One region of the Streptomyces sp. NPDC052064 genome, then DNA from elsewhere that is predicted to be linked to it. Evidence: riboswitches for the same ligand, from Rfam matches in the RefSeq annotation. Region 1 holds a riboswitch; each other region holds the start of a gene.
The links. A riboswitch is a leader RNA that binds a small molecule or an ion and turns the genes downstream of it on or off. The one in region 1 is predicted to bind cobalamin.
Positions count from the first base shown of each region.

Region 2: it holds a riboswitch for cobalamin, as region 1 does, so the genes downstream of both, ACZ6TU_RS27285 (ABC transporter substrate-binding protein) here and ACZ6TU_RS00440 (ribonucleoside-diphosphate reductase subunit alpha) in region 1, are expected to answer to the same signal.
Region 3: it holds a riboswitch for cobalamin, as region 1 does, so the genes downstream of both, ACZ6TU_RS10920 (cobalamin biosynthesis protein) here and ACZ6TU_RS00440 (ribonucleoside-diphosphate reductase subunit alpha) in region 1, are expected to answer to the same signal.

Region 1 covers NZ_JBVJJE010000001.1:80,282-87,983, forward strand. The annotation lists gene ACZ6TU_RS00420 (GntR family transcriptional regulator) at 245-1,009, shown strand; gene ACZ6TU_RS00425 (DUF3311 domain-containing protein) at 1,248-1,481, shown strand; gene mctP (monocarboxylate uptake permease MctP) at 1,478-3,106, shown strand; gene ACZ6TU_RS00435 (GNAT family N-acetyltransferase) at 3,192-3,698, shown strand; cobalamin riboswitch at 3,751-3,878, shown strand; gene ACZ6TU_RS00440 (ribonucleoside-diphosphate reductase subunit alpha) at 4,001-6,358, shown strand; gene ACZ6TU_RS00445 (ribonucleotide-diphosphate reductase subunit beta) at 6,415-7,419, shown strand; gene ACZ6TU_RS00450 (helix-turn-helix domain-containing protein) at 7,668-7,702, shown strand, end outside.
Region 2 covers NZ_JBVJJE010000010.1:256,453-264,154, forward strand. The annotation lists gene ACZ6TU_RS27260 (YigZ family protein) at 127-753, opposite strand; gene ACZ6TU_RS27265 (SixA phosphatase family protein) at 781-1,323, opposite strand; gene ACZ6TU_RS27270 (hypothetical protein) at 1,320-2,093, opposite strand; gene ACZ6TU_RS27275 (ABC transporter ATP-binding protein) at 2,462-3,262, opposite strand; gene ACZ6TU_RS27280 (FecCD family ABC transporter permease) at 3,259-4,272, opposite strand; gene ACZ6TU_RS27285 (ABC transporter substrate-binding protein) at 4,269-5,288, opposite strand; cobalamin riboswitch at 5,358-5,547, opposite strand; gene ACZ6TU_RS27290 (CoA-binding protein) at 5,629-6,036, shown strand; gene ACZ6TU_RS27295 (APC family permease) at 6,213-7,702, shown strand, end outside.
Region 3 covers NZ_JBVJJE010000003.1:669,041-676,742, forward strand. The annotation lists gene cobN (cobaltochelatase subunit CobN) at 1-1,952, opposite strand, end outside; gene ACZ6TU_RS10915 (cobyric acid synthase) at 1,949-3,460, opposite strand; gene ACZ6TU_RS10920 (cobalamin biosynthesis protein) at 3,457-4,398, opposite strand; cobalamin riboswitch at 4,500-4,638, opposite strand; gene ACZ6TU_RS10925 (hypothetical protein) at 4,816-5,037, opposite strand; gene ACZ6TU_RS10930 (inorganic phosphate transporter) at 5,072-6,322, opposite strand; gene ACZ6TU_RS10935 (lysozyme) at 6,467-7,219, opposite strand; gene ACZ6TU_RS10940 (class II aldolase/adducin family protein) at 7,416-7,702, shown strand, end outside.

The DNA of each region.
Region 1 (7,702 bases):
AATGGTGTAGACCAGTAGCGGGAGCTTGGACCGGGCCAGCTGACCTGTCAAGGGTCCGGAATAAGGCTCTGACCAGCCGTTATACGACCTACATATGCAGGAACCTTTAAGTAAGAACCCGGCGAAAACCCAGCCAGGCACGGCATACTCCAGGTAGACCACTTGGAGTTATGGACTAGACCAAAAGAGCCGCCGACGGTATACAAGTGGGATCGTGTCGGCACAGGAGCCGGGAAGGCGGAGCATGAGCACCGACATCAGCAGTGCGGAGAACGAGAGCGGGGCACCCGTCCGTACCGCACGCGTGCCCAAGTACTACCGCCTGAAGAAGCACCTGCTCGACATGACCGAGACCCAGGCGCCCGGCACGCCGGTCCCGCCCGAGCGCACACTGGCGGCGGAGTTCGACACTTCGCGCACGACCGTGCGCCAAGCGCTCCAGGAGCTGGTCGTCGAGGGCCGGCTGGAGCGCATCCAGGGCAAGGGCACGTTCGTCGCCAAGCCGAAGGTCTCGCAGGCGCTGCAACTGACCTCCTACACCGAGGACATGCGGGCCCAGGGTCTCGAACCCACCTCGCAGCTCCTGGACATCGGCTACGTCACCGCCGACGACCGCCTCGCCGGGCTGCTCGACATCACGACCGGTGGACGGGTGCTGCGCATCGAGCGGCTGCGTATGGCCAACGGCGAGCCGATGGCCATCGAGACGACCCACCTGAGCGCGAAGCGCTTCCCGGCCCTGCGCCGGTCCCTGGTGAAGTACACGTCCCTGTACACCGCGCTCGCCGAGGTCTACGACGTCCATCTCGCGGAGGCCGAGGAGACCATCGAGACCTCGCTGGCCACCCCGCGCGAGGCCGGTCTGCTCGGCACGGACGTCGGCCTGCCGATGCTGATGCTCTCCCGGCACTCGCTGGACCGGGAAGGGCAGCCGGTGGAGTGGGTGCGGTCGGTGTACCGGGGGGACCGGTACAAGTTCGTGGCGCGTCTGAAGCGGCCTCAGGAGTAGTGCACGCCGTGCGGCCCTTCGAGCGGATGCGCACGGACCGGCAGGAGCAGGGCCCCGCGGGGGTTCCGCCGCTGCTGAGCGCCGCTGTACAGAGCAGGTTTCTTTTGAGTACCGCATTACGGACGAGGGGTTCCGTTCTTGCCACACCCTGTCCTAGATTGCCTGCGCATTACACAGGTGATCACTGAGGGGACGGAGCCGCCTGATGTCGCAAGCCCCAGAAGCCAGCAGAGAAACAATGGTGACGCCGATGCGCGTCGTCATCGGCCTCTGCCTCATAGCGCCCTTCGTGGCCATGCTGTGGGTCGGCTCGTACGCCAAGACCGACCCGGCCTTCATCGGGATCCCGTTCTTCTACTGGTACCAGATGGCGTGGGTGCTGATCTCCACCGCGCTGACGATGATCGCCTACAAGCTGTGGCAGCGTGACCAGCGCGCCCGCTCTGCCGCGAAGGGCGGTGCGTCCGAGTGAAGGACGGCGTGAACGGCGTCGCACTCGCCGTCTTCATCTTCTTCTTCCTGGCCGTCACGGTCATGGGCTTCCTGGCCGCGCGCTGGCGCAAGGCCGAGAACGAGCACAGCCTGGACGAGTGGGGCCTGGGCGGCCGCTCGTTCGGCACCTGGATCACCTGGTTCCTGCTCGGCGGCGACCTGTACACGGCGTACACCTTCGTGGCCGTACCGGCGGCGATCTACGCGGCGGGCGCGGCCGGCTTCTTCGCGGTGCCCTACACGATCCTCGTCTACCCGCTGATCTTCACCTTCCTCCCCCGCCTGTGGTCGGTCTCGCACAAGCACGGGTACGTGACGACGTCCGACTTCGTGCGCGGCCGCTTCGGCTCCAAGGGCCTCTCCCTGGCCGTGGCCCTCACCGGCATCCTCGCGACGATGCCGTACATCGCGCTCCAGTTGGTCGGCATCCAGGCCGTGCTGGACGTGATGGGTATCGGCGGCGGCGAGAACACCAACTGGTTCATCAAGGACCTGCCGCTGCTGATCGCCTTCGGTGTGCTGGCGGCGTACACGTACTCGTCGGGTCTGCGGGCGCCGGCGCTGATCGCGTTCGTGAAGGACACCCTGATCTACATCGTCATCGCGGTGGCGATCATCTACATCCCGATCAAGCTGGGCGGGTTCGACGAAATCTTCGCCAAGGCCGGCGAGGCGTACAGCCAGACCAACCCGGCGACGGGCGCGCCGCGCGGTGCGCTGGTGCCGCCGGAGGCGGGGCAGTGGACGTACGCCACGCTGGCGCTGGGCTCCGCGCTCGCGCTCTTCATGTACCCGCACTCGATCACGGCGACGCTGTCCTCGAAGAGCCGTGAGGTGATCCGCCGCAACACCACGATCCTGCCGCTGTACTCGCTGATGCTGGGCCTGCTCGCACTGCTCGGCTTCATGGCGATCGCGGCCGGGATCAAGGTGCAGAACGGGCAGCTGGCGATCCCGCAGCTGTTCGAGACGATGTTCCCGGACTGGTTCGCGGGCGTGGCCTTCGCGGCGATCGGTATCGGGGCCCTGGTCCCGGCGGCCATCATGTCCATCGCGGCCGCGAACCTCTTCACCCGCAACATCTACAAGGACTTCATCAAGCCCGACGCCACGCCCGCCCAGGAGACGAAGGTCTCCAAGCTGGTCTCCCTGCTGGTGAAGGTGGGCGCGCTGGCCTTCGTCCTCACCATGGACAAGACGGTCGCCATCAACTTCCAGCTGCTCGGCGGCATCTGGATCCTCCAGACCTTCCCGGCCCTGGTCGGCGGCCTGTTCACCCGCTGGTTCCACCGTTGGGCCCTGCTCGCGGGCTGGGCGGTCGGCATGGTCTACGGCACGGTCGCCGCGTACGGTGTCGCCTCCCCGACCCAGAAGCACTTCGGCGGGTCGTCGAAGGAGATTCCGGGCATCGGCGAGATCGGCTACATCGGCCTCACGGCGTTCGTCCTGAACGTCGTCGTCACCGTGGTCCTGACCTTCGTCCTCAAGGCCCTGAAGGCCCCCGACGGCATCGACGAGACCAAGCCGGAGGACTACACGGCGGACGCGGGCGACCCCGGGGTCCAGGTGGAGCTTCCCCCGGCCACGGCAGGGGCCGGTCACTGAGCCACTGGGACCAGCCACGTACAACCCGCAGCGGGCCGCCGTGAGAACCATCCACGGCGGCCCGCTGTCGTGCACACTCACCCGCATGGACATAGTTGTCAGGGCAGTGAAGCCCGACGAATACACCACGCTCGGCGAGATCACGGCCCAGGCCTATCTCCAGGACGGCCTCCTCGCTTTCGGCGAGAGCGACTGGTACCTGGGCGAACTGAAGGACGTGGCCAAGCGGGCGGCAGCCGCCGACGTCCTGGTGGCCTCGGAGGACGACCACATCCTCGGCGGCGTCACGTTCGTGCCCTCCGGCGGCCCCATGGCCGACCTCGCCCGTCCCGGGGAGGCCGAGATCCGGATGCTCGCCGTGGCCCGGCCGGCCCGAGGCCGTGGCGTCGGCGAAGCCCTCGTCCGCGCCTGCGTCGAACGCGCGAGGGCCACGGACGCCTGCACCACCCTCGTCCTGTGCACCCAGCCCACGATGCACGCCGCCCACCGCGTCTACGAACGGCTCGGCTTCACCCGTGCCCCCGAGCGCGACTGGAACCCGATCCCGGGCGACGACAAGTTCACGCTCCTCACCTATCAGTTGACGCTCTGAAACCAGCGCGACACAACATCTGGGGGTGTCACCGGAACACGGCACAAGATGTATGCTCATGCTCGCTGTCGCCGCAGGGGAATCCGGTGGGAATCCGGAACTGTCCCGCAACGGTGTACCCATGCCTTTTATGCGCGTATGGGAGTCAGTCCGAGGACCTGCCGACAGCGCGCCCGGCCGTCCGGCCGGTGTGCCCCGATGTCCGGGCCTCGTGGAATGGGCCGGTGGACGCGACGCCGCGTGCGCTCGTGTGCTGCCCCCTGCCCTGCGAGGCCCCCGTGCCGAGCGAGGGAGAGCCCCACGTGACCATCGCGCCAGCCGATCCGGTCTCAGCCGCCGAAGAAGAGCACGACGGTCCCGGTGCCGCGCTGCTGCGGACCCTGACCGAGCTGACCGCCGACCTCCCCGACGCCGACCCCGGCCGGGTCGCCGCCGCCGCGCTGCGCGGCCGGTCCGCCCGGGCCGACGAGTCGGAGTTGCGCGAGCTGGCGACCGAAGCGGCCGCCGGCCTCATCTCCGAGGATCCCGTCTACTCCCGGCTGGCCGCGCGCCTGCTGACGATCGGGATCCGCGCCGAGGCCGCCTCGCAGGGCGTCACGTGCTTCACCGAGTCCGTGGCGGTCGGGCACCGGGAGGGCCTCATCGCCGACCGGACCGCCGAGTTCGTGCGCGTCCACGGCGCCCGTCTCGACGCCCTGATCGACACGGCCGCCGACGACCGCTTCGGCTACTTCGGCCTGCGCACGCTGCACAGCCGCTACCTGCTGCGGCACCCGATCACCCGCAAGGTCGTCGAGACGCCCCAGCACTTCATGCTGCGCGTCGCCGCGGGTCTGGCGGAGGACGACACGAGCAGGTCGGTCGACGAAGTCGCCGCGCTCTACGGGCTCATGAGCCGGCTCGACTACCTCCCCTCCTCCCCCACCCTCTTCAACTCCGGCACGCGGCACCCCCAGATGTCGTCCTGCTACCTCCTCGACTCCCCCAAGGACGAGCTGGACTCGATCTACGACCGCTACCACCAGGTGGCGCGGCTGTCGAAGCACGCCGGCGGCATCGGAATCGCGTACTCCCGTATCCGCGCGCGCGGTTCGCTGATCCGCGGCACCAACGGCCACTCCAACGGCATCGTCCCGTTCCTGAAGACCCTCGACGCCTCGGTCGCCGCCGTGAACCAGGGCGGCCGCCGCAAGGGCGCCGCCGCGGTCTACCTGGAGACCTGGCACTCCGACATCGAGGAGTTCCTGGAGCTGCGCGACAACACCGGCGAGGACGCCCGCCGTACGCACAACCTGAACCTCGCGCACTGGGTGCCCGACGAGTTCATGCGGCGGGTGAACGGCGACGCGCAGTGGTCGCTGTTCTCTCCCTCGGACGTGCCCGAGCTGGTCGACCTGTGGGGCGAGGAGTTCGACACCGCGTACCGGGCGGCCGAGGCGAAGGGCCTCGCCAGGAAGACCCTGCCGGCCCGCGAGCTGTACGGCCGCATGATGCGCACCCTGGCGCAGACCGGCAACGGCTGGATGACCTTCAAGGACGCCGCCAACCGCACCGCCAACCAGACGGCCGAGCCGGGCCACGTCGTCCACTCCTCCAACCTCTGCACGGAGATCCTCGAGGTCACCAGCGACGGGGAGACGGCGGTCTGCAACCTGGGGTCGGTCAACCTCGGCGCGCTCGTCGACCAGGCCGGCGGGGACATCGACTGGGAGCGGCTGGACGAGACCGTCCGTACGGCCGTCACGTTCCTGGACCGGGTCGTGGACATCAACTTCTACCCGACCGAGCAGGCAGGCCGGTCGAACGCCAGGTGGCGTCCCGTCGGCCTCGGAGCCATGGGCCTCCAGGACGTCTTCTTCAAGCTGCGCCTGCCCTTCGACTCGCCGGAGGCCAAGCGGCTCTCCACCCGCATCGCCGAGCGGATCATGCTCGCCGCCTACGAGGCCTCGGCCGATCTCGCGGAGCGCAACGGCCCGTTGCCGGCGTGGGAGAAGACCCGTACGGCGAAGGGTGTGCTCCACCCCGACCACTACGACGTGGAGTTGGCCTGGCCGGAGCGCTGGGCGGCCCTGCGTGAGCGCATCGCCGCGACCGGCATGCGCAACTCCCTGCTCCTCGCCATCGCGCCGACGGCCACCATCGCCTCCATCGCGGGCGTGTACGAGTGCATCGAGCCGCAGGTGTCCAACCTGTTCAAGCGCGAGACGCTGTCCGGTGAGTTCCTCCAGGTCAACTCCTACCTGGTTCAGGAGCTGAAGCGGCTCGGCGTGTGGGACGCGCGCAGCCGGGAGGCCCTGCGCGAGGCGAACGGCTCGGTGCAGGACTTCGCCTGGATCCCCGAGGACGTACGCGCCCTCTACCGCACGGCCTGGGAGATCCCGCAGCGCGGCCTGATCGACATGGCGGCGGCCAGGACCCCGTTCCTGGACCAGTCCCAGTCCCTGAACCTCTTCCTGGAAACGCCGACCATCGGCAAGCTCTCCTCGATGTACGCCTACGCCTGGAAGTCCGGGCTGAAGACCACGTACTACCTGCGCTCGCGCCCGGCGACCCGCATCGCCCGCGCGGCACAGGCCACCGTCCCCGTGCAGCAGCCGGCGCCGGAAGACGCCGTCGCCTGCTCCCTGGAAAACCCCGAGTCCTGCGAGGCCTGTCAGTAATTCCCACCCGCCACCCGACCGCCACCCCTGGAGGACGGCGCTTCGCGCCGACTGTTATGACTCAGAACCTTCTCGACCCCGGCTTCGAGCTGACTCTGCGCCCCATGCGCTACCCGGACTTCTACGAGCGCTACCGGGACGCCATCAAGAACACCTGGACCGTGGAGGAGGTCGACCTCCACTCGGACGTCGCCGACCTCTCCAAGCTCTCCCCCGCCGAGCAGCACCTCATCGGCCGGCTCGTCGCCTTCTTCGCCACGGGCGACTCGATCGTCGCGAACAACCTGGTGCTGACGCTGTACAAGCACATCAACTCCCCCGAGGCGCGGCTGTATCTGAGCCGGCAGCTCTTCGAGGAGGCGGTGCACGTCCAGTTCTATCTGACGCTCCTGGACACCTACCTCCCCGACCACGACGACCGCGCGGCCGCCTTCGCCGCCGTCGAGAACATCCCCTCCATCCGCGAGAAGGCCGGGTTCTGCTTCAAGTGGATGGACTCGGTGGACCAGCTCGACCGGCTGGAGACGCAGGCCGACCGCCGCCGTTTCCTGCTGAACCTGATCTGCTTCGCCGCGTGTATCGAGGGCCTGTTCTTCTACGGTGCCTTCGCCTACGTCTACTGGTTCCGCAGCCGGGGCCTGCTGCACGGTCTGGCCACCGGCACCAACTGGGTGTTCCGCGACGAGACGATGCACATGTCGTTCGCCTTCGACGTGGTCGACACCGTCCGCAAGGAGGAGCCGGAGCTGTTCGACGACCAGCTCCGGCAGCAGGTGACGGACATGCTCCGCGAGGCCGTCGAGGCCGAGCTGCAGTTCGCGCGCGACCTGTGCGGTGACGGCCTCCCGGGCATGAACACCGAGTCGATGCGGCAGTACCTGGAGTGCGTCGCCGACCAGCGGCTCACCCGTCTGGGCTTCGCTCCGGTGTACGGCTCCGAGAACCCCTTCTCCTTCATGGAGCTCCAGGGGGTTCAGGAGCTGACCAACTTCTTCGAGCGGCGGCCCTCCGCGTACCAGGTGGCGGTGGAGGGCACCGTCGACCTGGACGAGGACTTCTGAGCCGACACGCCTTCGCGGGTCTCCTGGGCCTCCCTGATCTGGCGGTCGACGCGCCGGTCGCGGACGCTACCGATCACTGACGGGAGGACCAGGAGGACCAGCATCCCGAGTACGAAGATCATTGCGATGAGTGTCTGTGCCTGGTTGGTGTCCATGGACACCACTGTCGCGCCGATGACTCCTTACCGTCAGTGGCAGTACTGCCGTAGACCCTCGAATTACTGCCACCGGCGAGGCACACTGGAGGCATGCTCCAGAACGTGGCCGTCGTCCTCCTCGACGG
Region 2 (7,702 bases), on a different contig from region 1:
GAGGGGGCGGAGCGCGTTCGAGTGCGCAACGGCCTCGGAGGTGCGCTGCGGGCCGCCGCCCCGCTCCACCGGCACTGCCGCCCGACGGGCCGGCTCCCGGGCGCCGCGCACGTGGCTGACCGCACGTCAGGCGTCGCCGTACGCCTCCCCGCCCGGTTCGAAGCCGGCCGTTCCGGCGGTCGCGTCGGCGAGCCACGCCCGGAAGGCGTCCACGTCGGCGTCCGGCAGTGCGATGTCGATCGTGACCGCCTCCCCGTAGCGCACGTCGCGCACCTCGCGCCCGCTGGTACGCAAGTCGTTCTCCAGCTTGCCGGCCCGCTGGTGGTCGACGGTGACCGTGACCAGCCGGAACCGGCGGCGGGTGCGCGTGCCGAGGGTGTCCAGGGCCTCGCCGACCGCTCCGCCGTACGCCCGGATGAGCCCGCCCGCGCCGAGCTTGACCCCGCCGAAGTAGCGGGTGACGACGGCGACGACGTACCGCATGTCGCGGCGCAGCAGCATCTGGAGCATGGGGACACCGGCGGTGCCGCCGGGTTCGCCGTCGTCGCTCGCCTTCTGGACGGAGGCGTCGGCGCCGATGACGTAGGCCCAGCAGTTGTGGCTCGCGTCGGCGTGCTCCTTGCGGACCGTGGCGATGAAGTCCTGCGCCTCCTGCTCGGTGGCCGCCGGGGCGAGGGCGCACAGGAAGCGGGAGCGGTTGACCTCGGTCTCGTGCACGCCGGCGCGGGCGACCGTGCGGTATTCGTCCTGCATCCGGCCAGCCTATGCGCGGGCCCGGGGCTACTTCTTCGCGCCCCGGGGCACGGTCATGGAGGTGAGCAGCGCGGTGCCGGGGTTGAGGGCCCGCCAGGTCGCGCCGTACCAGGACAGTACGGCGATGGCCGACGTCGGGAACTTGGTGCGGACCCGCTCCAGGGTGTCGTCGAGGCCGTCACCGGCGAGCGCCAGGACCAGTTCCTCCAGGCCCGGGTTGTGCCCGATCAGCAGCAGCGTCTCCACCTCGGCGGACACCTCGTGCACGACGGCCAGCAGACCGGCGGGGCTCGCGGCGTACAGGCGCCGGTCGTACCGGACCGGCGGGGGCGTGCCCCACTCGGCGGCGGCCAGCTCCCAGGTCCGGCGGGCGCGTTCGGCGGTGGAGCACAGCGCGAGGTCCGGCAGGCAGTCGGCCTCCGCCAGGGCATGCCCGGCCGCGGGGGCGTCCCGGCGGCCGCGCGGGGCGAGCGGGCGCTCGTGGTCGGCGACGTCCAGGGGCCATGCGGACTTGGCGTGCCGCAGCACGACCAGGCGGCGCAGCGGGCCCGCTCCGGCGCGCTCGATCATGACGGGGCTCCCAGGTCGCGGGTGAGCTCCAGGCCGAGGAGCCGGTCGGCGTAGGCGTACGTCTCGAAACGGGCGCCGTCCGGCAGGTCCGGCTCGTTCTCCACGCGCCGCAGCTCGTCCAGTACCCGGGGCACGTCCAGATCGTCCTCCCAGGCTTCGCGCAACCGCCCGCGCACGTCGTCGGGAACGGGCCGCGAAGGCCGCCGGGCCCAACGGGCGACCGCACCGCGCCAGCGGGCGAGAGTGGCGCGGGCCTCGTCGAGGACGCCCGCATCCAGCCGGACGGGAGCGTTGTGGTGCCGGGTGAGCAGGGCGAGGCGCAGGACCGTGGGATCCACGCCGCTCAGCCGGCCGGAGCCCTCCGACGTCCCGGCTTCCCGCCGCTCTCCACCCGACGCGTCCGGCCCCGTCGCCTCCACAGGCGCGACAGCGATCCGCACTCCGTCGGGCGCCGCCGCACCTTCGGCGGCGACATGGACGACCTGGGCCTCGCCCAGTCCGGCGCTGACGTCGGGGCTGTCCTCGAAGGGGCGGATGCCGAGGGCCGCGGCGTCCGCTCGCAGCTCCGCCTGCCGGCGTCCGCCGGTCAGCAGCGCCCACACCGGTGTGCCGCCGAGCTCCAGCGCCCGCACGAGCAGGTCCGCCACGAGCAGCACCCGCAGATTCGTCGTGTCGGAGCCGGGCGCGTGCACCTCGACACGGGTCAGGCCCCGGCGGGCCGGGGCGGCGTCGACCGGCTCGCCGGCACGGGCGTCGATGATGCGCAGCACGAGGCGAGCGTAGGACGGGTGGGCGCGCCCACGCAGGCATGTGCGGCTTTTTCCGGCCACCGTGGCGGGAACACCCCACCAATGGCGTGCCGGACGGACCAAGCCACCGCGGCGGGAATCACCCCGACAACGGCGCGCCGGTCGGTCAGGCCACCCTGCCGGAGGCACCCCACCGACGACACGCCCGTCGGGCCAGGCCACCATGGCGGGAACCGCCCGGCCAATGACACTCCGGTCGGTCAGGCCACCCTGCCGGAGGCACCCCACCGACGACACGCCCGTCGGGCCAGGCCACCATGGCGGGAATACCCCCACCCACGACACATCAGCCGCTCAGACCACCCTGGCGCGAATCGCCCACCGCGCGCTCAGCCCAACGTCCCCAGGAAGCGCACATGAGGCCGCTGCCCGGAGCCCTCACGGCTGACGGCGGCCCGCACCCCGTACACCTCGGCGATGAGTTCCTCCGTCAGGACATCTCCCGGAGTGCCACCCGCCACCACCCTCCCCGCGCTCAGGACGACGACCCGGTCGCAGTACATCGCCGCGAGGTTGAGGTCGTGCAGGGCGATGACGGTGGTGACCGGCAGGCCGGTGACCAGGGCGAGCAGATCGAGCTGGTGGTGGATGTCGAGGTGGTTGGTGGGCTCGTCCAGAAGGAGCTCGCGGGGTTCCTGGGCCAGCGCGCGGGCGATCTGCACCCGCTGGCGTTCGCCGCCCGAGAGGGTGTTCCAGGGCTGGTCGGCACGGTCGGCGAGGCCGGTGCGCTCCAGGGCGCCGCGCACCGCACGCTCGTCGTCCGGCGACGTCGGCGTCCAGGCCCGGCGGTGCGGCACGCGGCCGAGCCGCACGACGTCCGCGACCGTCAACTCGACCTGCGTGTCGGCCTGTTGCTCGACCACGGCGAGACGGCGGGCGACCGTACGCCGAGGCAGGTCGCCCAGCGGCGTGCCGTCGAGGGTGACGACTCCGGCGGTCGGCGTGAGCAACCCGGCCAGCAGCCGCAGCAACGTGGACTTGCCGGAGCCGTTGGGGCCGAGGACGCCGACGGTGGAGCCGGGCTCCGGCGCGAGGACGACACCGTCGAGGATGAGGCGCCCGCCGGCCCGGCGACCGACCCGCTCGGCCCGCAGCCCGGCACCGCTCCCCGCCGCCCCCACCTCGCTCACCGCACGCTCCGTGTCCGGTACAGCACCGCCACGAACGCCGGCACCCCGATCAGCGACGTCACGACTCCCACCGGCACCTCCTGCGGATCCAGGACCGTCCGGGCGAGCGTGTCCACCCACACCAGGAACACCGCACCGGCGAGCGCGGTGACCGGCAGCAGCCGGACATGCCCGGGACCGGCCAGGGCCCGCGCGGCGTGCGGCAGGACCAGCCCGACGAAGCCGATCGCCCCGGCCGAGCTGACCAGCGCCGCCGTGAGCAGGGCCGTGACGCACAGCAGCACCAGGCGGGTGCGGGCCACGGACACCCCGAGCGCGGCCGCCGCGTCCTGCCCGAAGGCGAAGGCGTCGAGGGTACGGGCGTACGACAGGCACACCACCAGCGTCACGGCCAGGACGGCCAGGCACAGCCACACGTCGGTCCAGCCCGCGCCGGCGAGCGAGCCGAGGAGCCAGAACAGCACGCCCCGGGTCGTCTCCGCGTCGGCTGCGGTCATCACGACGAAGGAGGTGAGCGCGGAGAAGAGCTGCATGGCGGCGACGCCCGCGAGGACGACCCGGTCGGTGGTGCCGCCGAGGGTGTGGCTGAGCAGCAGCACCAGCGCAAAGGAGACCAGGGCGCCGAGGAAGGCACCCGCGGACACCGAGACGGCACCGCCGCCCACCCCCAGGACGACGACCACGACCGCGCCGGTGGAGGCGCCGGAGGACACCCCGAGCACGAACGGGTCGGCGAGCGGGTTGCGCAGCAGCGACTGCATCACCGCCCCGCACACGGCCAGTCCGGCCCCGCACACGGCCGCGAGCAGGGTGCGCGGCAGCCGCAGCTGCCAGACGATCCCGTCGCGGATCGGCGTCAGGTCCGAGCTGCCGAGCCCGAGGTGGGCCGCGACGGCGGACCAGACGTCCGCGACCCGGATGTCGGCCGGGCCGACGGTGATGGCCAGGGCCAGGGAGACGGCCAGCAGCAGGGCGCCCGCAACACCGAGCGCGGGCCCGCGGACGGTCACTTCACGAGTCCGAACTCGCGCAGCCCGGCGGCGACCTGTTCCACGCCCTCGACCGTGCGGATGGTCGGATTCATGGCCTGCCCGCTGAGCAGCACGTACCGCTTGTGCTTGACCGCGTCCATGTTCCTGGTGGCCGGGTTGGACTCCAGGAAGGCGATCTTCTTCGCGGCCGACTCGGCGGTCTGCGACTTGCGGGTCAGGTCGCCGATGACGAGGACGTCGGGGTCGCGGTCGGCGACCGTCTCCCAGTTGATCTGCGGCCACTCCTCGTGCGTGTCGTCGAAGACGTTCTTCGCGCCGAGGGCCCGGGTGATGATGCCGGGCGCTCCGCAACAGCCCGCCATGTAGGGGGACTCCGAGTTGGCGAACCAGTACAGGAGGGTGACGTCGGAGGCGTCGATGCCCTGCGTGGCCTTCGCCGTGCGCCGCTGGAGGGAGGCCACCAGCCTGTCGCCCCGTTCCTTCACCCCGAACACGGTCGCCAGGTCGCGTACTTCGCCATAGACCGTGTCGATGCCCAGCGCCTTGTCACGCGCGCCGTCGCCGCCCCCGGAGTTGTCCTTGCCGGCGCAGTCCGACGGGGAGACGTACGTGGGCACGCCGAGCTTCTCGAACTGCTCGCGGGTGGCGACGCCGCCCTTGCCGAGGGTGGAGACGAAGGACGCCGCGACGAAGTCGGGGTCGGCGTCCAGGACCCGTTCGAAGGACGGGTTGTTGTCGGCGATGCGCGGCACTTTGGCGTTGGCCTTCGCCAGCCCCTTCATCACGGGGTCGGTCCAGGTGGCCGTGCCCGCGAGGCGGTCGGCGAGGCCGAGGGAGAGCAGGATCTCGGTGGTGCCCTGGTTGAGGGAGACGGCCCGCTTCGGCGGGGCGTCGACCCGTACGGTGCTGCCGCAGTTGTCGAGGCTGACGGCGGCAGCCTTCACACCCGTGGGCCCGGTGTCGCCGCAGCCGGTCAGGAGCAGGGAGCCGGCCGCGAGCAGGACGGCGGCACGGGCAGGTCGGGCGAGGGGCACGGAAACCAGTCCTCAGTCGTCGAGGGCTCGATCGCGGAGCCCGGTCGTACGGTGCTCCCCCGCCGCGAACGGCCGCGGGGGCCGCCAGCAGGTCTTCGGACTCGGGTTCACCCGGGTCGGAGCGCCTTCCCGGACGGCAGCAAAACCGTCCAGTGGCCGAGGCCCCGCCCGTCCCCCTCACCGCTGCGCGTCAGTTCCGGATTCGCACCGGATTCCCTGACCCACGTACATGGGTTCGACTGGCCTCGGCAAGCTATCACGGAGGGCGCGGGGGAATCACCGCGCACCGTACGTCGTTGTGCGGACAACAGTTCTTCCGCGACCCTCCAGGAGGCCACCGGTGTACGGCGACGAGGCAACGGTCCGCAGGATTCTCACCGAGCTCGGCGACACCTGGGCCGTGGTGGGCCTGTCGTCGAACCAGCGGCGCGCGGCCTACGGCGTGGCCGAGGTGCTCCAGCGCTACGGCAAGCGCGTCGTGCCCGTGCACCCCAAGGCGGAGACGGTGCATGGCGAGCAGGGGTACGCGACGCTGGCGGACATTCCCTTCGACGTGGACGTCGTCGACGTGTTCGTGAACAGCGACCTCGCGGGAGCGGTCGCGGACGAGGCGGTCGCCAAGGGCGCCAAGGGCGTCTGGTTCCAGCTCGGGGTCCTGGACGAGGCGGCGTACGACCGGACCCGCGCCGCGGGTCTGGAGATGGTGATGGACCGCTGCCCGGCGATCGAGATTCCGCGACTGGGCTAGGACCTCAACGAATCCCCCATTGCCGGGTACAGAATTCCTGAACTCCTTTCCAGGAAATCCCCGCGTCCGGTCAAATGCCTGGCAACAGCCTTCTGCCCGACGCCAATTGATTCCTAGCCTGACGGCCTCTTGCTCACTGAACGCTTGTGTTCATTTTATGAGAGGCCCCTAAGAATATGGTAAGCGTCGACCAGGCAGTACCGGGGGTGAAGGGCAACCCGAGCGGTTTGCGGCGGGACGTCGGGCTGATCGGGCTCATGTGGGCGTCGGTCGGTTCCATCATCGGCTCCGGTTGGCTGTACGGAGCCGAGAAAGCTGCCGTGGCCGCCGGTCCCGCGGCAATTCTCTCGTGGATCATCGGCGCGGTGGCGATCGTGCTGCTGGCTCTGGTGCACGCGGAACTCGGGGGCATGTTCCCGGTCGCGGGCGGCACGGCTCGCTATCCGCACTACGCGTTCGGCGGGCTGGCCGGCATGTCCTTCGGCTGGTTCTCCTGGCTCCAGGCGGCGACGGTGGCGCCGATCGAGGTCGAGGCCATGATCGGCTACGCGGGGCACTGGCACTGGGCGCAGGGTTTCCAGCATGCCAAGGACGGGACGCTGACGACGAGCGGGTTCGTCGTCGCCGTGGTCCTCATGGCCGTGTTCGTCGTGATCAACTTCCTCGGCGTGCGGGTCCTGGCGCACACCAACAGCGCCGCCACCTGGTGGAAGGTGGCCGTCCCCCTGGTCGCGATCTTCGTCATCGCGGCCGGGAACTTCCACCCGGGCAACCTCACCGAGCACGGCTTCGCCCCGTTCGGCGCCAAGGGCGTGCTGAGCGCCGTCAGTTCCAGCGGCATCATCTTCGCCCTGCTGGGCTTCGAGCAGGCGATCCAGCTGGCCGGCGAGAGCCGCGACCCGAGGCGTGACCTGCCGCGGGCGACGATCGGCTCGGTCGCCATCGGCGCGGTCATCTACGTCCTGCTCCAGGTGGTCTTCATCGGCGCGCTGCCGCTGAGCTCCTTCGCGCACGGCTGGGCCAAGCTGGACTACGCGGGGATCAGCGGACCCTGGGCGGGGCTGGCCACGCTGGTGGGTCTCGGCTGGCTGAGTGTGGTGCTGTACCTGGACGCGGTGGTCTCCCCGGGCGGCACCGGCCTGATCTACACCACGGCCACCTCGCGTGTCTCCTACGGCCTGGCCAGGAACGGCTACGCGCCGAAGGTCTTCGCCCGCACCGACGCCCGCGGCGTGCCGTGGTTCGGTCTGGTCGTCGCCTTCGTGACCGGCGTGATCTGCTTCCTGCCGTTCCCGAGCTGGCAGCAGCTGGTCAGCTTCATCACCTCGGCGAGCGTCCTGATGTACGCGGGCGCCCCGCTGGCGTACGGCGTCTTCGCCGACCGGCTGCCGCACCACGAGCGCCCCTACCGCCTGCCCGGCGGGAAGGTTCTCTCGCCGCTGTCGTTCGTCGTGGCCAACCTGATCATCTACTGGTCCACCTGGGACACCCTGTGGCGGCTCGGCGTGGCGATCGTCCTCGGCTACGTCCTGCTCGGCGGCTACGCCTGGTACGCCACGCGCAAGGGTCTGCCCGACGCGCCCCGGCTGGACTGGAAGGCCGCGCGGTGGCTGCCCGTCTACCTGCTGGGCATGGGCGTCATCTCCTGGCAGGGCGGTTTCGGCGG
Region 3 (7,702 bases), on a different contig from region 1:
CGGATCTGCACGTCCTTGATCTCGCACAGATAGCCGTCGATGTGCATGACGAACTCGTCGAACGCCTCGTCGTCCGGCTGCTCGTCGACATGCAGGTCGTGATGCAGCTCGGCGGCCTTCACGAGGGTCCAGATCTGCGCGCGCACGGCCGGGGCCTTCGCCGGGTCCAGGTCGGAGACGAGCGCGTACTCGTCCAGGAGCTGCTCCAGCTTGGCCAGGTCGCCGTAGGTGTCGGCACGGGCCATCGGCGGCACCAGGTGGTCGACGACCGTGGCGTGCCCGCGCCGCTTGGCCTGGGTGCCCTCGCCCGGGTCGTTGACGATGAACGGGTAGATCAGCGGCAGCTCCCCGAGCACGGCGTCCGGGGCGCAGCCGCCACTGAGCCCGAGGCCCTTGCCGGGCAGCCACTCCAGCGTGCCGTGCTTGCCCATGTGCACGATCGCGTCCGCGCCGAAACTGTTCTCCAGCCAGCGGTAGGCCGCCAGGTAGTGGTGGGACGGCGGCATGTCCGGGTCGTGGTAGATCGCGATGGGGTTCTCGCCGAAGCCGCGCGGCGGCTGGATCATCACGACGACGTTCCCGAACTGCAGGGACGCCAGCACGATGTCGTCCCCGTCGACGTACAGGCTGCCCGGCGGCTCGCCCCACGCCTCGGTCATGGCGTCCCTCAGCTCCGGGTCGAGCTGGTCGAACCAGGCCCGGTAGTCCGCCAGCGGCACCCGCGCGGGCGCGGCGGCCAGCTGCTCGTCCGTCAGCCACTCCACGTCGTGCCCGCCGGCCGCGATGAGCCGGTGGATCAGCTCGTCGCCGGTTTCGGGCAGCTCGCCGACCTCGTACCCGGCATCGCGCAGTGCTTTCAGCAGCACGAGAGCCGACGCTGGTGTATCGAGCCCTACAGCGTTGCCGACCCGGGAGTGCTTGGTGGGATACGCGGTGAAGACCAGCGCGAGCTTCGGCTCACCTCCGCCACTGCGGAGATAACGCAGTCGGGCATGCCTGTAGGCGATACCCGCGACACGCGCAGCACGCTCCGGGTCGGCAACGTACGTGAAGATACCGTCTTCGCTGGGCTCCTTGAACGAGAACGGCACGGTGATCAGCCGCCCGTCGAACTCCGGGATCGCCACCTGCATCGCGGCGTCCATGGGGGACAGGGCGGCGTCGGAGGCCTCCCAGGCGCGCCGCGAGGACGTCAGGCACAGCCCTTGCAGCACGGGGATGTTGAGCTCGGCGAGGGCGCCGATGTCCCAGGACTCCTCGTCACCGCCCGCCGAGGCCTGCGAGGCGTGGGTGCCGCCGGCGGCGAGGACGGTGGCGACGAGGGCGTCCGCCCGCCCGAGGATCTCGTACAGCCCCGCGTCGGCCCCGCGCAGCGAACCGCAGTACACGGGAAGCGCGTTGGCGCCCCGCGCCTCGATCGCGTCGCACAGGGTGTCCACGAAGGCGGTGTTGCCGCTCAGCTCGTGCGCCCGGTAGAAGAGCACGCCGACGGTCGGCCGGCCCTCGACCTGTGCGCGCTCGCCCCGGACGCCGTACTCCGGCATCCGCTGCGGCGCCGCGAACCCCTCACCCGTGAGCAGCACGGTGTCGGACAGGAACCGCGCCAGCTCGGTGAGGTTGGCCGGCCCGCCCTCCACGAGGTACTTCAGCGCCTCCGCCACGACACCGGCCGGCACCGACGACTCGGCCATCAGCTCCGCGTCGGGCACCGCCTCGCCGCCCAGCAGCACGGTCGGGACGCCGGACGCCTTCAGCGCGGCGAGCCCGTCCTCCCAGGCCCGCTTGCCGCCGAGCAGCCGCACGACGGCGATGTCCGCGCCGTCGAGGAGCGCCGGAAGCTCCTCCCCGACGTCCACGCGGGTCGGGTTGCCGATCCGGTACGAGGCACCGGAGGCGGCCCGGGCCGCCAGCAGGTCCGTGTCGGCGGTCGACAACAACAACACAGTGCTCATGCGGGTGCTCCCGGTGGAATGAAGGGCAGTCCTCGCGGCGCGCCCGACTCGATGAGCCGCCACAGCGCGTCCGTGTCCGCGTGCTGTTCGATCAGGTCGCCGAGCCGGTCGAGCTGCTCCTCGCGCAGCGCGGCGAACGAGGTGTCCGGCGCCGGCACGAAGCGGCGCCCCGCGGCGGCGGCCACCTCGCGCAGGAAGGCCCGCCGGAACCCGTCCGACTCCAGCGAGCCGTGCCAGTGCGTGCCCCAGGTCTGGCCGACCCGGCAGCCGTCCAAGAAGGGGTTCCCTCCGGTGACGTCGGCGACCCCGTGGTGGATCTCGTAGCCGTCCACGCGCTCCCCGAGGGCCTCGCCCTCCGGCCGCGTGAGGGTCTTCTCGCGGGCGAACCGCACCCGCACGGGCAGGACCCCGAGCCCCTCGACATGGCCCCGGCGGCTCTCCACGTCGTCCTCGATGTGCTCGCCGAGGATCTGGAAACCGCCGCAGATCCCCAGGACGGGCCGCTGCTCGGCGGCCCTGCGCACGAGAGCGCCGGCCAGCCCGCGCTCCCGCAGCCACTCCAGCGCACGGACGGTCCCCCGGGTCCCCGGCACGACGACGAGGTCGGCGTCGGCGAGTTCCTCCGGCCGGTCCACGAACCGCACCACGACACCCGGTTCGGCGGCCAGCGCGTCCACGTCCGTGAAGTTGGACATGAGCGGAACGGCGCACACGGCGACGCGCAGCACGTCCTCGCCGACCGGCGGGGCGACGACGGACTCCCGGACCGTCCCCCGCAGGGAGACGCGCAGCCCGTCCTCCTCGTCGATCCCGAGCCCGTGCCGGAAGGGCAGGACGCCGTACGTACGCCGCCCGGTGAGGCCCTGGAGCATGTCGAGACCCGGCTCCAGCAGGGAGACGTCCCCCCGGAACTTGTTGACGAGGAACCCGGCGACGCACTCCTGGTCCTCGCGCGACAGCAGCGCGACCGTCCCGAAGAACGAGGCGAAGACACCGCCCCGGTCGATGTCGCCGACGACGAGCACGGGGAGCCCGGCGTTGCGGGCGATCCCCATGTTGACGATGTCCGTCCGGCGCAGATTGATCTCGGCCGGACTGCCCGCCCCCTCACAGATCACCGCGTCATACGTGCCCCGCAACTGCTCCAGACAGTCCAGCACGGTCCCGAGCAGCATCTGCTGCCGTCCGCCGTGGTACCCGCGTGCGCTGAGCTCCCCGACCGGCTTGCCCAGCAGCACGACCTGGCTGCTGCTCTCGCCACCGGGCTTGAGCAGCACCGGGTTCATCAGCGCGCTCGGCTCGACGCGGCAGGCCTGCGCCTGCATGGCCTGCGCCCGGCCGATCTCGGCGCCCTCCTTCGTCACGAAGGAGTTGAGGGACATGTTCTGCGCCTTGAAAGGCGCGACCTTGACGCCCTGCCGCACCAGCCACCGGCAGATCCCGGCGGTCACGACGCTCTTGCCGGCGTCGGAGGTGGTACCGGCGACGAGAAGCCCACCGCCCGTCATGACGTACGCCCTTTCGCGATGCGGCGCGCGGCGACACAGACGCCGAGCGCGAGCCAGCCGACACGCCTGGACAGCCGTACGGCCCGTTCGATGTCCCGTGTGGCGACGGCGCGCCCGGCCCTGTTGAGCACGGGCCGGTGCTCGACGCGCCCGCCGTAGGACAGGGTCCCGCCCAGCCGCACCCCGAGCGCCCCCGCGAACGAGGCCTCCACCGGCCCGGCGTTGGGGCTCGGATGCTTGGCGGCATCGGCACGCCAGGCCCGCACGGCTCCCTGCGGATCGTCCCCTGCCAGGGCCGCGAGCACGGCGGTCAGCCGGGCCCCCGGCCATCCCGCGAGATCGTCCAGCCGCGCGGAGGCCCACCCGTAGCGCCGGTACCGGGCCGACTTGTGCCCGACCATGGCGTCGAGGGTGTTGACGGCCCGGAACCCGAGGAGCCCCGGCACACCACCGACGGCCCCCCACACGAGCGCCCCCACGACCGCGTCGGAGGTGTTCTCGGCGACGGACTCGACCACGGCCCGGGCGATCCCGTCGGCGTCGAGCGCCTGCGGATCCCGCCCGCACAGGTGTGGCAGCCGCGCCCGGGCCGCCTCGACGTCCCCCGCCTCCAGGGCACGCCCGATGGCCTGAGCCTCCCGCGCGAGCGAAGTCCCCCCGACCACGGCCCAGGTGGCGGCACCGGTCAGTGCGACGGAGGCGACGGTGGAGTTCCGCACGACACGCGCGGCGACGCCCCCGAGCGCGACGGAGCCTCCGGCACACACCACGGTGTGCAGCGCGCCCCACCCCCGGTGGTCCCGCCACAACACCCGTTCCACGGCCCCCGCGGCCCGCCCGAACACGGCGACCGGATGCCCCCGGCGAGGATCGCCGAGCAGCAGGTCACCGATCAGACCGGCGGCGGCGCCGTACGCGAAGACGCGACCGGCACCCATGGGCTCAGCCGGCCGCGGGGGCAGGCAGGGGTGGGGTACTGAAGCTCGATCGGCAGCCGCGCATGGCGATATGTCCTCACTCAGGGTGTCCACGCCCTGGTTCGACTGGACCGGCGGTGAGAGTTCCTGGCTCCCGGGGATTGCTACCCCGGTGACAGTGGCGGGACCGCGCCGGACTTCCACCGGCTTCCTCTCCTGCCGCCGTACTGGCCCCGGCAGTCCACCACGGCCGGGAACAGCCGTCAACTTGCCGTTGACCTGCGAGGGGAGAGTGTGGAGAAGCCCACACCGCCAGGGTGCGGACCTGCGGAAAGGGCGGGACCGGTGCGCTACGACGCCGAGTTGTCCCCCCCGGCCACACGACAACCGGGCGGCACAGAACCGAAGTCCCGTACCGCCCGGCAGAAGTGACCGTGATCAGGCCACGATCAGATAGATCCCGTACCCGACGGCCGCCGCACACGCCGCGAAGCACGCGTACGCGCCCGTCACGGCAAGTCCCGCGGATCCGCCCGCAGTCACCGCCCGCTCGCGGCGGGACAGGCCGGTGATGCCGAGGGTGAACAGGCCCACGAGGGCCACGGTGACCACGAGGCTGACGCCGAAGACGGAGCCGAGGGCCGCCCAGTCGATCTTCATGGCAGAGGTTCTCCTTGTAACCGCGTGGGCGGGGTCAGACCGGGGTGGTCGTGGTGGAGGGAGTGCGTTCGGTCTGGGCCTGCGCCGGGATCGTGACGCTCGGCCCGTCGGTGGCCGTGCCACCCGCCGGGGGCGGTGTCACCGCGGCCATCGCCGTGGTCACCACACCGGCCGGCTCCACCTCGTCGGCGTCGTTGACGTTGGTGTGGTCGACGACCTCACGCCGCGAGATCTTCCAGATCGCCGCGCTGGAGGCGACGAGGAAGACGGCCACCACCGCGGTACCCCAGCTGCCGAAGCCGGTGACGTACTCGGCGAGCGCGGCCACCAGGGCCGCCGCCGGCAGCGTCAGACCCCACGCGACGAACATCCGCGTCGCCGTCGACCAGCGGACGACACCGCCCTTGCGGCCGAGGCCCGCGCCCATCACCGAGCCGGACACGGAGTGGGTGGTGGAGAGGGAGAAACCGATGTGCGAGGAGGCCAGGATGACCGTGGCCGCGCTGGTCTGGGCGGCGAAGCCCTGCTGCGGCTGGAGGTCGGTCAGGCCCTTGCCCATGGTGCGGATGATGCGCCAGCCGCCGAGGTACGTGCCGAGGGCGATGGCGAGACCCGCCGAGAGGATGACCCACATGGGCGGGTCGGAGTCGGGGGCGACGGCGCCGCCGGCGACCAGGGCGAGGGTGATGACACCCATCGTCTTCTGGGCGTCGTTGGTGCCGTGGGCCAGGGAGACCAGGCCCGCGGAGGCGATCTGGCCGGCGCGGTAGCCCTTTTCGGAGGCCTTGCCGTCGGCCTTCTTGCCGAGGGAGTACGTCAGCCGCGTGGCGAGCAGCGCCGCGACGCCCGCGACCAGCGGGGCGGCGATCGCCGGGATCAGCACCTTGGTGACCAGGACGTCACCGTGCACCGCGCCGACGCCCGCCGAGGCGATCGTGGCGCCGATCAGGCCGCCCATCAGGGCGTGCGAGGAACTGGACGGCAGGCCGACGAGCCAGGTCAGCAGGTTCCAGAGGATCGCGCCGACCAAGGCGGCGAAGATGACCTCGGGACGGATGCCGGTCTCGTCGACGAGACCCTTGGAGATCGTGTTGGCGACTTCCACGGACAGAAAGGCGCCGACCAGGTTGAGAACGGCGGACATGGCGACGGCGACCTTGGGCCTCATGGCACCCGTGGAAATGGTCGTGGCCATCGCGTTCGCGGTGTCGTGGAAACCGTTCGTGAAATCGAACGCGAGTGCGGTTATCACCACAATCGCGAGGATCAGCGAGAAGCTTTCCATTTACCCAGGCAATCGTTCGAGGTCATTGGTTGGACGAACGTAGGCAACCCGAGTGAACGGAAGATGAACTGGGAGGGGCGTAGGGGTGTCCGCAATCGAGGGTTGTCGTTCCGCCCTGCTGTCAGGCTCCCCACGCCCCGAGAACTAGGTGCCTCGCGCGAACTGTTTCAGCTGATCGAGTGACCCGCCGAAGAGGTTCTGGTCGCCCGGCAGGCTCCCGGAGCCGTTGTCGTACTGCCAGAAGGTCCACGACGACCAGCCGGCCGGGAGCGTGCCCGCGCCGGTGGCGTTGTAGCGGGCGATCCACAAGGGGTGGTCGGCGGCGAAGGCACGGCTGTTGCCCGTGCACGTGTTCCACCAGTGGGTGGTCGTGTAGATCATCGGGCGGCGGCCGGTGAGCCGCTTGACCTCGTCGCTGAACGACTTGATCCAGTCGACCATCCTCGCCTTGTTCAGGCCGTAGCACCTGCGCTTCTTGTCGTACGGGTTGTATTCGATGTCGAGCGCGGGCGGCAGCGTCCAGCCGTCCGCGGTCCAGCCGCCGCCGTTGCGCACGAAGTACGCCGCCTGCGCCTGGCCCGACGAGCTGTTGGGCAGCGCGAAGTGGTAGGCGCCGCGGACGAGACCCGCCTTGCGCGATCCGTTGTACTGCTGGCCGAAGTAGGGGTTGCGGTAGGTGGTGGACTCGGTCGCCTTGACGTAGGCGAACCTGGCGCCCTTCGCCTTTGTGCTCTGCCAGTCGATGTTCTTCTGGTGTGACGAGACGTCGTGTCCCTTCGGGCGGCTCGCCCCGAGGGCCGGAGCCTCGGCGAGGGCGGTGCCTCCCAGTGCGAGTGCCGCCGCGCACGCGGCGAGCCATCGGCCGCGGTGTCGGGACGGTGTGTGGTCACGGGCCATGTTTCCCCCCGGAATGGCGACGTGCACGGCAAATCCCCCAGAGAGTACTGGAAGATCATTGAATGCCCGAAGATCTCCGGCCAAGAGGGATCCGTGCGGCGTTTGTGCCGATACGCGCCCTTACGAATGCCCGGCTTCCGGCCTAAAGTGCCCCCGCCCGGCGGCGCGTTGAGGGCCTGCCTGGCAGGATCGCCGCATGGCTGAGCAGCGAGGCGACGGACGGGGTACGGGGGACGTCCGGAGCGGCGGGCAGGATGTGGGGGAGCCGCGGCGGAGGGGTGCGCGCCCCGAGGAGGCGCGCGCCTGGGAGGAGCTCGTCACGACGGCCCGCCGGACCGTCTCCGACGGACTCGTCGTCGGCACGTCCGGGAACGTCTCGGTGCGCGTCGGGGACACGGTGCTGGTCACGCCGTCGGGCGTCCCCTACGACCGGCTGGAGCCGGCCGACGTGACCGGCGTCGGCCTCGACGGCCGGCAGGTCCT